DNA from 3 places in the Stenotrophomonas sp. YJH_SMC_36 genome. Region 2 is predicted to be linked to each of the others. Evidence: predicted binding sites of a transcription regulator. Region 2 holds the regulator's gene; each other region holds the start of a gene.
The links. Region 2 encodes FliA, which starts transcription of late flagellar genes. Its sites were predicted from a motif close to TAAAGTTTNNCNNNCNNNGGCCGATAA; they were not measured.
Positions count from the first base shown of each region.

Region 1: AC5P76_RS18100 (methyl-accepting chemotaxis protein) is a predicted target of FliA. The motif match lies at 2,355-2,381, and genes of this name have one in related genera.
Region 3: AC5P76_RS18695 (chemotaxis protein CheW) is a predicted target of FliA. The motif match lies at 2,286-2,312, and genes of this name have one in related genera.

Region 1 covers NZ_JCAFTD010000010.1:129,160-133,537, forward strand. The annotation lists gene AC5P76_RS18100 (methyl-accepting chemotaxis protein) at 1-2,232, opposite strand, end outside; gene AC5P76_RS18105 (NAD-dependent epimerase/dehydratase family protein) at 2,443-3,336, opposite strand; gene AC5P76_RS18110 (KGG domain-containing protein) at 3,541-3,828, shown strand; gene AC5P76_RS18115 (VOC family protein) at 3,839-4,189, opposite strand.
Region 2 covers NZ_JCAFTD010000012.1:27,337-31,714, reverse strand. The annotation lists gene AC5P76_RS18455 (chemotaxis protein CheA) at 1-358, opposite strand, end outside; gene AC5P76_RS18450 (protein phosphatase CheZ) at 361-966, opposite strand; gene cheY (chemotaxis response regulator CheY) at 966-1,358, opposite strand; gene AC5P76_RS18440 (RNA polymerase sigma factor FliA) at 1,416-2,159, opposite strand; gene AC5P76_RS18435 (MinD/ParA family ATP-binding protein) at 2,156-3,043, opposite strand; gene flhF (flagellar biosynthesis GTPase FlhF) at 3,030-4,378, opposite strand, start outside.
Region 3 covers NZ_JCAFTD010000016.1:1,923-6,300, forward strand. The annotation lists gene AC5P76_RS18685 (methyl-accepting chemotaxis protein) at 1-1,302, shown strand, start outside; gene AC5P76_RS18690 (flagellar brake protein) at 1,444-2,217, shown strand; gene AC5P76_RS18695 (chemotaxis protein CheW) at 2,355-2,846, shown strand; gene AC5P76_RS18700 (hypothetical protein) at 2,983-3,366, shown strand; partial or broken gene AC5P76_RS18705 (methyl-accepting chemotaxis protein) at 3,469-4,378, shown strand, end outside.

The DNA.
Region 1 (4,378 bases), on a different contig from region 2:
GCTGCCGACCTGGGCCACCGATGCGTCGATCAGTCCCTTGATTTCCTTCGCCGCTGCGGCCGAGCGCTGGGCCAGCGCACGCACTTCGCTGGCCACCACGGCGAAGCCGCGTCCCTGCTCGCCCGCACGCGCGGCCTCAACGGCGGCGTTCAGGGCCAGGATGTTGGTCTGGAAAGCGATGCCGTCGATCACCGAGATGATCTCGGCGATGCGCTGCGATGAGGTTTCGATCTGCTGCATGGTCTGTACCACCTGGCCGACCACCTTTCCGCCTTCGCTGGCCACGTCCGCCGCCGATGCGGCCAACGTGTTCGCCTGCAGGGCATGATCGGCATTCTGGCGCACGGTGGAGGTCAACTCCTCCATCGACGCTGCCGTTTCTTCCAGGTTGGCCGCCTGCAGTTCTGTGCGACGCGACAGATCGCTGTTGCCAGCGGCGATCTCGCCGGCCGCCAGGCGGATGCTCGCCGCTGACTGCTGGATCTGGCCGACGATATGGGTCAGCTGTTGCGCGGTGCTGTTGGCATCGTCGCGCATCACCGCGAACACACCATGGAAGTCGCCCTGCATGCGTGCACTGAGGTCGCCGGCGGCGATGGCGCGCAGCAGCGTGGAAAGCGCCGCGAGGTTGTGGTCGCTGGCCTGCATCATCGCGTTCAGCGTGGTCACCATGCGGCGGAAATCGTGCTCGAACCGCTCACTGTCACCACGCACGGCAAAGTCGCCGGCGGCAGCAGCGGCGGCCAGCTGCTGGATCTGCTCGTTGATCGCCGCCAGGTTGCTCTTGGTGGTGGCCATGGCGGCGGTGAATACCGCCTTCTCGCCCGGCAGCGGCTCCATGTCCACGCTCAGATCGCCCACCGCGTAGCGCTGCATCACGTCCACCAGCCGCTGGGTGACCGCATTGCTGGACGCCACCAGCTGATTGCTGTCGGCCACCATGCGACCGTACTCCCCCGGGAAGGCCGCCGCGTCCATCCGGTAACTGAGCTCGCCCGCATCATGGCGGCGTGCCATCTCCGCCTGCGCCGCCATCACCGCCTGCAGCTGTCCCCGCATGCCCTGCATCGCCTCGAGCAGGCGCCCGACCTCATCGTTGCCGCGCGCCGGCAGCGCGGTGTCCAGCTTGCCCGCCGCCACGTCACCTGCAATGCGTACCGCCTGCGCCAGCGGCCGGATCGCCAGGTGACACAGCAGCAGGTAGACGCCGGCGCTCAATGTCAGCGCGGCCAGCACGCCGACCAGCAGCGTCAGCCACAGCAGCTGGCGAGCCTCGGCCACGATCACCGCATGCGGCACCACCACACCCAGCGCGAAGCGCTGCGGGGCATCGCCAACCCGCAGTGGCACGTACAGGCGCACATTGCCGGCGGCATCCGGCTCGAACGCTTCGACGGTCCTGTCGGCCGCGATTCCGGCCAGCATGTCGCGGGTGAAGGCATCGGTGCGCGGCTTGCCGATCTCGGCGGCGTCGGCCGAAGCCAGGACCACGCCCTTGGGCGAAAGCAGTTCAACGCGGCCTGCTCCCATCGGCGCAAGCGTCGCCAGATGCTTCTGCAGCGCCGCCAGCGAGAAATCGACGGTGAACACGCCGAGGAACGTGCCGTTCTCCACGATGGGCGTGCTCAGGGTGCTCATCAGCACTTTCTGGCCGGCGATCTCATAGGCATAGGGCTCGCTCACCTTGGGCAGCTTGTCGCGGCTCGGCCCCATGTACCAGTCACCGGACCCGCTGGCGGTGTCGGTGTAGTCGGTCATCACCGACTGCTGCGGTTTGCCATCCTGCCAGGCCCAGTAGCTCATGTAGCGACCCGTGGCGTCATGGGCCTCGCTGTTGACGAACTCCGCGTCCTTGCCATCGAAGGCATCGGCCTCCCACATGGTGCTCTTGCCCAGCCACTCCGGGTGCGCGCGCAGCTGTTCGCCGAGCACGGCCGCCAGGCTGGCACGATCAGGCTGGTCGCCCCGCGCGCGCTGGGCCAGGACGGCCTCGACCATGGCATCGTTACTGGCGAAGGCGGTGCCCAGATCGGCCGCGACCTGGCGTGCTTCGGCCTGCGCCTCGCTGGCCATGGTCTGCCGCGATGCGTTGATCAGGCTGGCACTGGCCTGGCGGTAGATCAGAAAGGCGGTCAGGCCGAAGCACAACAGCGCGATGGCAGCGGTGCCCAGCATCAGCTTGTGGGCGATGCTGCCCGGACGACGGGCAGCGGCGGAGCGGGAAGACGGCATGGGAGGGTCCGCAAGGCAGGTCAGGACATCCGGCACCGCGTTGGCGCCGCGCTGGTGCGCGATCCCTCGCGCGGCGACCTGTCTGAGCCGGGCGATGCCCGGCACCGCAAGGGCGCACCGGGTTAGCGGCCGTTCCGCGGCGGGGTTGAGCCGTTGCCCTGCGTCAAGCTGAATGCACTCAGTTTGGGATGGCTCATACGTGCGGCGAACCTACTCGACCACCCGGTCCTTCAACCACTGCGTGCGTGGCAGCACTTCGATGCTGCCTGCCGCGTACTGCTGCAGTACATCGTCCGGACCGTAGCGCGGCTGCCAGCCCAGCACCGCAACCGCACGGCTGCCGTCGTACACGCGGTCGATGCTCAGCGGCAGTGGCCAGCCGCGGCGCTCGAACTCGGCCAGCAGCTGCGGTGCGCGCCGCGCCAGCACCCGGCGTGGCTGGGTGGCCAGTTCCAGGCAGTCCTCGCGCCGGAAGGGGGTCGGCGCGCAGGCGATGTAGCGCTGGAACGGTGCGCCCCCGTTGTGCAGCAGCGCGGCATGCGCGCTGGCCACATCGCGTGCATCCAGGCCCCGGTGCAGGCGGAACATCGCCATGCGCTCGGGAGGCTCGGGGAAGCAGCGGCCCATGCGCAGCACGCGCACGGCGAACGCCTCCGATGCCGCGGCTTCGGCCAGCGCCTCGGCCTGCAGCTTGGTGCGGTGGTAGATGGTCCTCGGCAGGGGTTCAGTGTCTTCGTCGATCCAGCGGCAACCGCCCGCCACCACGGCATGGCCGTACAGGGCGGTGGTGCTGGTCAACACGAAGCGTCCGACGCCAGCATCGCGCGCCAGCCGCAGCAGCTGCGCGGTCGCCTCCACGTTGATCTGCTGGAACACCGTGTCCGGCACCAGCCCGACATGCGGTGCATGCAGCGCAGCGGTGTGGATCACCGCATCCACGCCGCGCACGGCACGCTCCAGTGCCTTCGTGTTGGTGACGTCGGCAATGATGCGTGTAGTGGCGAACGGGCTGCGGTCCAGCCCGATGACTTCATGGGTGGCCGCCAACGCGCCGAAGATCGCGCGTCCGATCCGCCCGGAACTTCCGGTCAACAGAATCTTCATTGAGTCCATTCACTCAACAGCGCCCGGGAGCTACCGGGATGAACCGATTCTAGGCGTGGCCTGTGTCGAGGGCGATAGCGGCGCTGCGCAAGTGCAGCGTCAACAGCAGGCAGGCACAGCGTGAAGGCCACGCGCCATCCGCGGACGCACCGTTAGCCTGCCGTCGGCAAGCATGAGACTCCGCCACGCCGAGAGAGATCCCCTATGGCCAGCAGCAACCGCGGGTTCGCGTCGATGGACCAGCGCACGCAGCGCGCGATCGCCGCCAAGGGTGGGCGCGCCGCCCATGCCTCCGGCAACGCCCATGAATTCAGTCCCGCCGAGGCGCGCATTGCCGGCCGCAAAGGAGGCGAAGCCATCAGCCGCGATCGCCAGCACATGGCCGCGATCGGTCGCGAAGGCGGGCATGCACGCCACGCCCGCGCACAACAGCAGCGCCAGCAGTCCGATCAAGGTCCACAGGGCCGCGACGAACCGGGTCAGCAGGACTGAGCGACGCGCCTCAGCCGTGGCTGAGGAGGTTCAGCAGGCGCCCGAACGGGTCGCGGACGAAGAACCGACGCACGCCCCATGGCTCCTCGACGGGGCCATACACGACGTCGATGCCAGCGCTGCGGATCCGTTGCAGAACGTCATCCAGATCGTCCACCTCGATCGACAGGTCCGGTACCGGCGTTCCCGACCCACCCTCGCTGGCGAAGCTGAGCTGCGCAGGCGCAGTGTGCTGCCCGGCGTAGGTGACGATCCAGCCATGATCCATCACCACCGGCATGCCGAGGATGCCGCCGTAGAACGCGGCGGCGCGCGTCGGATCGGGTGTGGCGATGTTGGCGACGATGCGTCTGACAGCCATGACGTTCCTGTTCAATGAGGGGCAAAAACGAAACTGCGCGACCGGCCGGCACGCCGTCAATCTTCAGGGGGGCGTGTACAGACTGATGCGGCAGGGCGAAAAAAGTGTGGCTTTCGTCACGAAACATTAACGCGTTAACAAAATTTCCGTCACATCGCTGGGGGTGAAACGCATCCAGGACAGTTAGCG
Region 2 (4,378 bases):
CGATCAGGTCCGGCGGGGCATAGCCGGGTTCGTTGCCGGAAGACACGGCATCCAGCATCGATTGCAGGTAGTCCAGAGACTGCTGTGCGGCATCGAAGTGATGCGGCTGCAGCACCGCCTGGCCAGCGCGGGCGGCGCCCAGTGCCTCTTCGGCGGCATGGCACAGCTCGACCATGGCGGTGATGCCGAGGAAGCCGGCGCCGCCCTTGAGCGTGTGATAGCCACGGAACACGGCGTTGAGCTGGTCGGCGTCCTGCGGCGCCTGTTCCAGCGACACCAGCTGTTCGCCGAGGCGATCCAGGATTTCCTGTGCCTCGATGATGAAATCGGCGGTGATGTCGTCGGATACCGCGCTCATGCTTACAGTCCCAGGTCCGACAACAGGTCGTCGGCGTCGTTCTGAGAGACCGCGTGGCGGTCCAGTCCCTTCAGTGCCGGTCCGGCCAGCGCCGGATCGGTGCGATGCTGCTCCGGTGGCAGGCCCAGCGCGCCAAAGCCTTCGTGCACGCGGCGGACGATGCCGACCACGCGACGGATGATCTGTCCGGTCAGGTCCTGATAGCTCTGGGTCAGGGCAATCTCGGTCAGGTTGTGGCGGATGCGTTCCAGCTGCGCATCCTGCCCCGGCTGCAGGCCTTCGGCGCGCAGCTGTTCGGTGAGGCTGCGGCACTCTTCGGCCAGGTCCAGGGTGCGGTGCGTGGCCTGTTCGGTCATCGCCACCACATGGTCCAGGCGCGCGCAGGCGTCGTCCAGCTCGCCCGCCTCGCTGGGGACGGTCGGCAGTTCGCCCAGGGCCTGGCCCAGTTCGCGGGCCAGCCGTGACAGGCCGCTCATCATCGGCTGCGTGCGTGCGGCCACCAGGGCGTCGATGCGCTGGCGCCAGGCGCTCTCGTCGCCGGATTCGAGCGCGTCGAGGGCTTCCTGCAGGCGCAGGACGAGGGCGTTCTTGTCGACCGTGGCGTCCATCAGGCGCTGGCCGCCAGGCGTTCGAAGATCTTGCCCAGTTTCTCTTCCAGCGTCTGCGCGGTGAACGGCTTGATGATGTAGCCGTTCACGCCGCTCTGCGCCGCTTCGATGATCTGCTCGCGCTTGGCCTCGGCGGTGACCATCAGCACCGGCAGGGTCTTGAGCTTGGCATCGGCGCGGATCGCCTTGAGCAGTTCGATGCCGGTCATCACCGGCATGTTCCAGTCGGTGACCACGAAGTCGAACGGCTGGCTCTGCAGCATCGACAGTGCGGCATGCCCGTCCTCGGCTTCGGCGGTGTTGGTGAAGCCCAGATCGCCCAGCAGATTCTTGACGATGCGGCGCATGGTCGAGAAGTCGTCGACGATCAGGATGCGCATGTTCTTGTTCAAAGCGGAGTTCCTTTGTTGTTCAGTCGCCCGCGGTGGCCGTGGCCGCCGCGGGCATGTTCATTCTTCAAGCCCGGCATCCGCGGCCTCGAAGATCTTCAGCCGGCCGCGCAGGCGCAGCACGGCCTGGCCGTGGATCTGGCAGACGCGCGATTCGCTCACGCCGAGCACCGCGCCGATCTCCTTCAGGTTCAGCTCCTGCTCGTAGTACAGCGAGAGCACCAGCTGTTCGCGTTCGGGCAGATGGCCGATGGCCTTGCCCAGTTCGCGGCCGAATTCGCCACGTTCCAGGACCTGCTGCGGTGTGGGTCCGCCCTGGGCGACGGTGTCCAGTTCGCCCTGGTCTTCGATGCGCGATTCCAGGCTCAGCACCTGGCCGCGCGAGGCGTCCTCCATCAGCCGCAGGTACTCGGGCAGTGGCATGTCCATGGCCGCCGCCACCTCGGTGGCACTGGCTGCACGGCCCGTGGTCTGCTCCAGGCGGCGGATGGTGGCGGCCGCATCGCGGGCGCGCCGATGCACCGAGCGCGGTACCCAGTCGCCACGGCGGATCTCGTCGATCATCGAGCCGCGGATGCGGATCGAGGCATAGGTCTCGAACGAGGCACCCTGGTCGGCGTCGTAGCTGCGCGAGGCTTCGATCAGGCCCATCATGCCGGCCTGGATCAGGTCGTCCACTTCGACGCTGGCCGGCAGGCGTGCGGCCAGGTGATGGGCGATGCGCCGCACCAGGTCCGAGTGCTGGGCGATGACCTCGGTCGCCGCCGAGCGCTGGACTTCCCTGTACTGGGCCGCGCCTTTCATGCTGCCACCCCGCGTTGCTTGAGGATGCGCTCGAGGAAGAATTCAACGCCACCGCGTGGCTCGGTGGGGGCCTGCCAGCGGGCGGTGCGACGGGCGATCTCGGTGATCGCCAGCGCCGCCGGGCTGGATGGATAGGCCTTCACCACCGGCTGCTGGCGCTGCACCGACAGGCGCAGCCAGTCATCCTGCGGCACGCAGCCCAGGTAGTTCAGCGAGACATCGGCAAGGAACTTCTCGCAGACCCGGGTCAGCTTTTCATACAGCACGCGGCCCTCGTTGGGGTCGCGCACCATGTTGGCCACCACCTGGATGCGGTCCACGCCGCGCTCGCGCGACAGCACCTTGATCAGTGCGTAGGCGTCTGTGATCGAGGCCGGTTCGTCGCAGACCACGACAACCGTGTCCTGTGCGGCCTGGCAGAAGGTCAGCACGCCGTCGGTGATGCCGGCGGCGGTGTCCACCACCATGATGTCCAGCTCGCGTTCCAGTTCGGAGAACACGTTCACCAGGCCGATGTGCTCGGCCGGGGCCAGCTCGGCCATGTGCCGCCGACCGGACGCGGCCGGCACCACCAGCACGCCGTTCGGACCTTCGACGATCACGTCTTCCAGCGAGCAGCGGCCGGCGACCAGATCCGCCAGGGTGTGGGTGGGATTCAGGCCCAGGATCACGTCGATGTTGGCCAGGCCCAGGTCGGCGTCGAGCAGCAGCGTGCGCTTGCCCATGCCGGCCAGCGCCACGGCCAGGTTGGCCGAGACGTTGGTCTTGCCGACGCCGCCCTTGCCGCCGGTCACGGCGATGGTGCGCACAGGGCCGAGCGGCTCGCTGCGGGTGGCCGACAGCGGGAAGGTCTTGGTCAGCTTGGCGTACTCACGCGACGGCATGGTTCAACTCCGGGTTGCAGGGCATATCGGCCGCTCGGCGCAAATCTTCAAGGCGAAGTACAAGATTGGCCGCGCTGGCCCGGTGCAGGTCGTCCGGAACGTCCTGGCCATCGGTCACCCAGGTGATCGGCAGCGCGTGGTCTACCGCCACTGACAGGGCGTTGCCGAAGCGGCCGGTCTCATCCAGCTTGCTCAGCACCAGGCCCTGCAGGTTGGCCGCGCCGAAGCGGCGCACCACCTCGTCCATGTCGCCAAAGCTGGTATTGGCCGGCAGCACCAGCAGGGTGCGGACCTGGCGGGCGGCACGCAGCCACTGCAGCTGCGCGGCCAGGGCGCGGTCACGCGGGCCCAGGCCAGCGGTATCGATCAGCACCAGCTTGTAGTCCTTCAGCCGCTCCAGCAGCTGGTCCAGGTCGGTACCGCTGTTGGCTTCATGTACCGCGATGCCGAGCTGGCGGCCATAGCCGTACAGCTGCTCGCGGGCACCGATGCGCAGCGTGTCGGTGGTGACCAGGGCCACATCGCGCGGCGCGTGCTTCTCGGCGAAGCGCGAGGCGAGCTTGGCGATGGTGGTGGTCTTGCCGGCCCCGGTCGGACCGACCAGAGCGATCACGCCGCCTTCTTCCAGCGGATCGACCGGCGCGATCGGCAGCCTGCGCGAGATCAGGCCCAGCATCAGCCCGCGGCCCCGGTGGGCTTCGGTATCCAGCGGTATCTGCATGGCCACATCGCGGGCCAGCCCGGCATCGAATCCGTACTCGTCCATCAGGTCCAGGGCGGTCGCCCGCACCGGGCAGCCGCGCAGGCGCTCGTCGGTGAAGCGGTTCATCTCGCGCTCGATGACCTGGCGCATGCCGGCCACTTCGTGGCGCAGCTGGCGGATCTCGGCATCGTCCTGTGCAACCACCGTCAGTACCGGCGCCGGGGCAAGGAGCGGCGCCGGGGCCGGCGCGGTCTCCGCTTCAGCGGCAGCGGCAGGGGCTGGCGTGGTCTCGGCAACGTCCTGCGCGTACGGCGGCTCGGGGTGCACGGACTCGGCCTGCGCAGTGGCCGCAGTGGTGATCGGCAGCGGCGGCGGCAGCACTGCCGGCGCGGGGGATTCGTGATGCTCGTCCTGCGGCGGGTCGATCAGGAAACGGGCGCGGTTGGCGGGCGCCGGTGCGGGAGCCACGACGGCGCTCGCGAACGGCGCGAAGATCTGCTCCGGCAGTGCCGGATCGTTGACGGTGGCACGCGCCAGGGTGGCAGCGAAGCCGGAACTGCCGCGGGTGGGCACGATCTCGTCCGCACTGTCCAGGGTGCGGCCGGTGGCACCGACGGCCGCGCGGGCGAGGG
Region 3 (4,378 bases), on a different contig from region 2:
GCCGACCTGCTGGGCCGCAACATCGACATCTTCCACCGCAATCCGGCCCACCAGGCCACCCTGCTCGACCGCCTCACCGGCACCTACCGCACGCAGATCCGCGTCGGCGGCCGGGCCCTGCAGCTGATCGTCAATCCGATCATCGGCGACGACGAACAGCGCCAGGGATTCGTGGTGGAGTGGGCCGACCGCACAGCCGAGATCGAGGTCGAAGAAGAACTCGGCCATATCGTCGATGCCGCCGCGCAGGGCGACTTCAGCGGCCGCGTAGGCACCGCCGGCAAGGAAGGCTTCTTCCTGCAGCTGGCGGAACGCCTCAACGGCCTGCTGGATGCCAACGCACGCAGCATCGAGCAGATCTCGCAGCTGCTGTCCTCGCTCTCGCGCGGCGACCTCACCGTGCAGATGCAGGGCGACTTCCACGGCGTTTACGCCCGCATCCGCGACGATGCCAACACCACCATCGCCGAGCTGACCCGCATCGTCGGCAGCATCCAGGCAGCCTCCAGCCGCCTCACCGGCGCCGCCGCCGGACTGGCGCAGGGCAATGGCCACCTGGCCAGCCGTACCGAACAGCAGGCGGCCAGCCTGGAGGAAACCGCCGCCACCATGGAGGAGTTGACCGCGACCGTGCGCCAGAACGCGGGACATGCGCGGCAGGCCAACCAGCTGGCCACCGATGCGGCCGACATCGCCGGCGAGGGGCGCACGGTCGTCGGCCAGGTGGTCACCACCATGTCCGCCATTGAAGCCTCCTCGAAGAAGATCGCCGAGATCATCAGCGTCATCGACGGCATCGCCTTCCAGACCAACATCCTGGCCCTCAATGCCGCGGTCGAAGCCGCCCGTGCCGGTGAGCAGGGCCGCGGCTTTGCCGTGGTCGCCAGCGAAGTGCGCACCCTCGCCCAACGCTCGGCGGGTGCTGCCAAGGAGATCAAGGGCCTGATCGACGCCTCTGTCGGCAAGGTCAGCGATGGCGCCGCACTGGTGCAACAGGCCGGCAGCACCATGCAGCGGGTCGTGGCCGCGGTGCAGCAGGTGAACCAGATCATGGGCGAGATCTCCTCCGCCTCGCAGGAACAGAGCATGGGCATCGAGCAGGTGAACCAGAGCATCGCGCAGATGGACGCCAGCACCCGCCAGAACGCCACGCTGGTGGAGGCGTCCACCGCCGCCACCCACGGCATGGCCGAACAGGCACAGCTGCTGGCGGCCGCGGTAGCGCGCTTCCACCTGCACGGAGGGGACGACAATCCGGCGGTGATGCAGCGTGTGCGGCAGATCGCCGGTATCGAGGAATGATGCCTCCGGCCCATTCCTTCGATCCCGGCCCGGCCGATGGAAGGTGATGAGACTCACACTTCATAATCCGGCGCGGTGGCCGATATCCCCATCGAGCCACGCGCCGGCGCGCGCAGGCGCCCGCCCCTGACCACAGATTCCATGTCCGACGGCAACGACACAGCAGTGCACGATGTCCATGCGGCCGACGCCGCGGATGAACGCTTCCTGGTCCGTAATCCGCGCCAGCTGCGGCAGCTGCTGCGCTCGCTGATCGAGCAGCGCTCCCTGATAAACGCGCATATCGACGGCCGCGATCGCTCGTTCCCGACCGCGCTGTTGGAACTGGACGAGGACGAGGACGTGCTGCTGATCGATGGCAGCCCGCAGGAGGCGTCCAACCGGGCAGCCGAGCAGGCCGATCATGTGCTGTGTTTCGCCCAGCTTGAGCGCGTGCTGGTGCGCTTCCGTCTGCAGGGGCTGCAGCGCGTGGACAACGACGGCCACGTCGCCTTCCGCGCTGCGCTGCCAGAGGAACTGATGCATCTGCAGCGGCGCGAACTGTACCGGCTGGAGACCCCCATCACCGACTCGCCCCAGCTGCTGCTGCCGGCTGCGGACGGACGCCCCGAGGCGTTGTCGATGCGCGTGGTGGACATCAGCGGCGGTGGCCTTGCCGTCGCGGTGCCCAGCGACTGCGCCGTGTTCGGCCTGCAGCAGCGCTACGCGGCGGTGCTGTCGCTGTCGGATGGGCCGGATCTGGATATCGAACTGGTGGTCTGCAACCTGCTGCCGCAGCGCCAGCCCAACGGTACCGAAATCAAGCGCGTGGGGATGCGCTTCGACAGTCTGCCTCGCGGTGGCGACAGCGCCATCCAGCGCTACATCTTCCGGATCGACCGCCAGCGCAAGGCACGCAGGAACGGAGAGATGTAGCTGGCGCCGGCCGTGGCCTGGCGCCATCCGGTCCTCACCAGCCGGGGAGGTCCTGTCACGGCCCTGCCTAAAGTCCCCCCGCGCGGGGCCGATATCGAGCCTGACACCGGGACTTCCGGCAGAACCAGGACCCCTCGATGAACGACCAGACCCGCTCCGCCGCCAGCGCCGGCGGCGAATTCCTCAGCTTCACGCTCGGCGCCGAGCATTACGGCGTGGATATCCTCAAGGTGCAGGAAATCCGCGGCTACGATGCCGTCACCCGGGTGCCGGACGCACCGGATTACATCAAGGGCGTAATCAACCTGCGCGGAACCATCGTGCCGGTGATCGACCTGCGCCTGAAGCTGCGCCTGGAGAACGCGCGCTACGACGCCTTTACCGTGATGATCGTGCTCAATGTCGATGACCGTGTGGTCGGCATCGTGGTGGACAGCGTCTCGGACGTCATCCCGCTGTCGTCCGAACAGATCCGCCCGACCCCTGAATTCGGCGCTGCGGTCGATACCCGGTTCATCTCGGGCATCGGCACCCAGGACGACCGCATGCTGATCCTGCTGGACATCGAGACCCTGCTGGACAGCGCGGACATGGGCCAGCCGGCCCTGCTCGAGGACGCCGCCGCCTGAGTCTGCGTACCGCTTCACGTTGCTGTCACGAAACCCTTCAGTTCCCTGCGGCGGTGCCGATAGGGGGACAGAGGCCGGCCGCGCGGGAACGCGTACCACCGGCAAAAAACCATCACCCTCCCGGAGAACCACCCCGATGAAGTCCCTGCTCGCGCTCGTTTCGGCTGCCGCCCTGGCCACCACCGCGTCGTCCGCCCTCGCCCAGTCCTCGGACATGATCCCGCCGGAACTGGCCCCGCGCTCGGTGGGCAAGGACGGCATGGTCTGCGGCAAGGTCGAGAAGGCCCGCTTCGCCGAAGGTTCCGAAGGCCAGCCGACGTTCCTGTACATGGGCGGCGCCTTCCCGCGCCACACCTTCTCGGCGCGCATCGCCGGTGAAAACCGCAGCAAGTTCTCGTTCCCGCTGGAAACGCTGGAAGGCAAGACCGTGTGCGTGATCGGCAAGATCCAGCGCGATGCCTCGCGCGCCGAGATCGAAGTCAGCTCGCCGGCCGGCCTGAAGCTGGCCAACATCAAGTAATCCGCTGTCCGTCGCAGTCACGCCGGTCCTGGTGCCGGCGTGGCCGCCGCCGCAACCGGGCCCGATGCCCGTGCGCGTCTGCCTTAGGAGATCGCAACGCCCATGCCTTGGATCAACAACCTGAAACTGATGCCGAAGCTGATGGTGACCTTCGGCGTCATCCTGCTGGTGATGCTGCTGCAGGGCATCGTCGCCTATCGTGGCCTGCATTCGCTGAACAACGTCACCACCGAGTTGGCCGGTTCGCGCATGGAAAGCATCCGCCTGGCCGGCGAGATGCGCGGCATGCTCGGCGAGTACCGCAACAGTGCCTACCAGCAGCTGATCCGTGCCAGCGATGACGTCAAGGCCGACGCGCGCAAGCAGGCTGCCGCGCTGCGTACCAGCATGGACAGTTCCATCAAGGACTATCCGAAGCTGGTGGACAACGCCCAGCAGAAGAAGCTGTTCGACACCTTCGCCAAGGACTGGAAGGACGCCCTGGCCTCCTACGACAGCGTCACCGAGATGCTGGAACTGGACCTGCCGGACGACGCCATCGATACCTTCGTCGGCGAGACCCGCACCAAGCACCGCAAGGCCGCCGCGGCGCTGGAAGCCCTGATTGCCGAAGACAACCGCCTCGCACGCGCCTCGCGCGAACAGGCCGAATCCACCTATGCCGCTTCGTCCGTCCTGACCGTGATCGCCCTGCTGGGTGGCGCCGCACTCGGCCTGGTGCTGGTGTGGCTGTTCGCCCGCGCCCTCGTCGGCAGCGTGCGTGGTGCCGTCTCGGTGGCCAATGATGTCGCCGGCGGCAAACTCGACGGTCACATCGATGTCAGCCGCCAGGATGAAGTGGGCGAACTGATGCAGGCCATGCAGCGCATGCAGCGTGATCTGCGTGAGCGCATCGAGACCGACCAGGCCATCGCCCGCGAGAACCTGCGCATCCGGACCGCGCTGGACTACAGTTCGACCGGCGTCTACCTGACCGATGCCAACAACACCATCGTCTACAGCAACCGTGCCC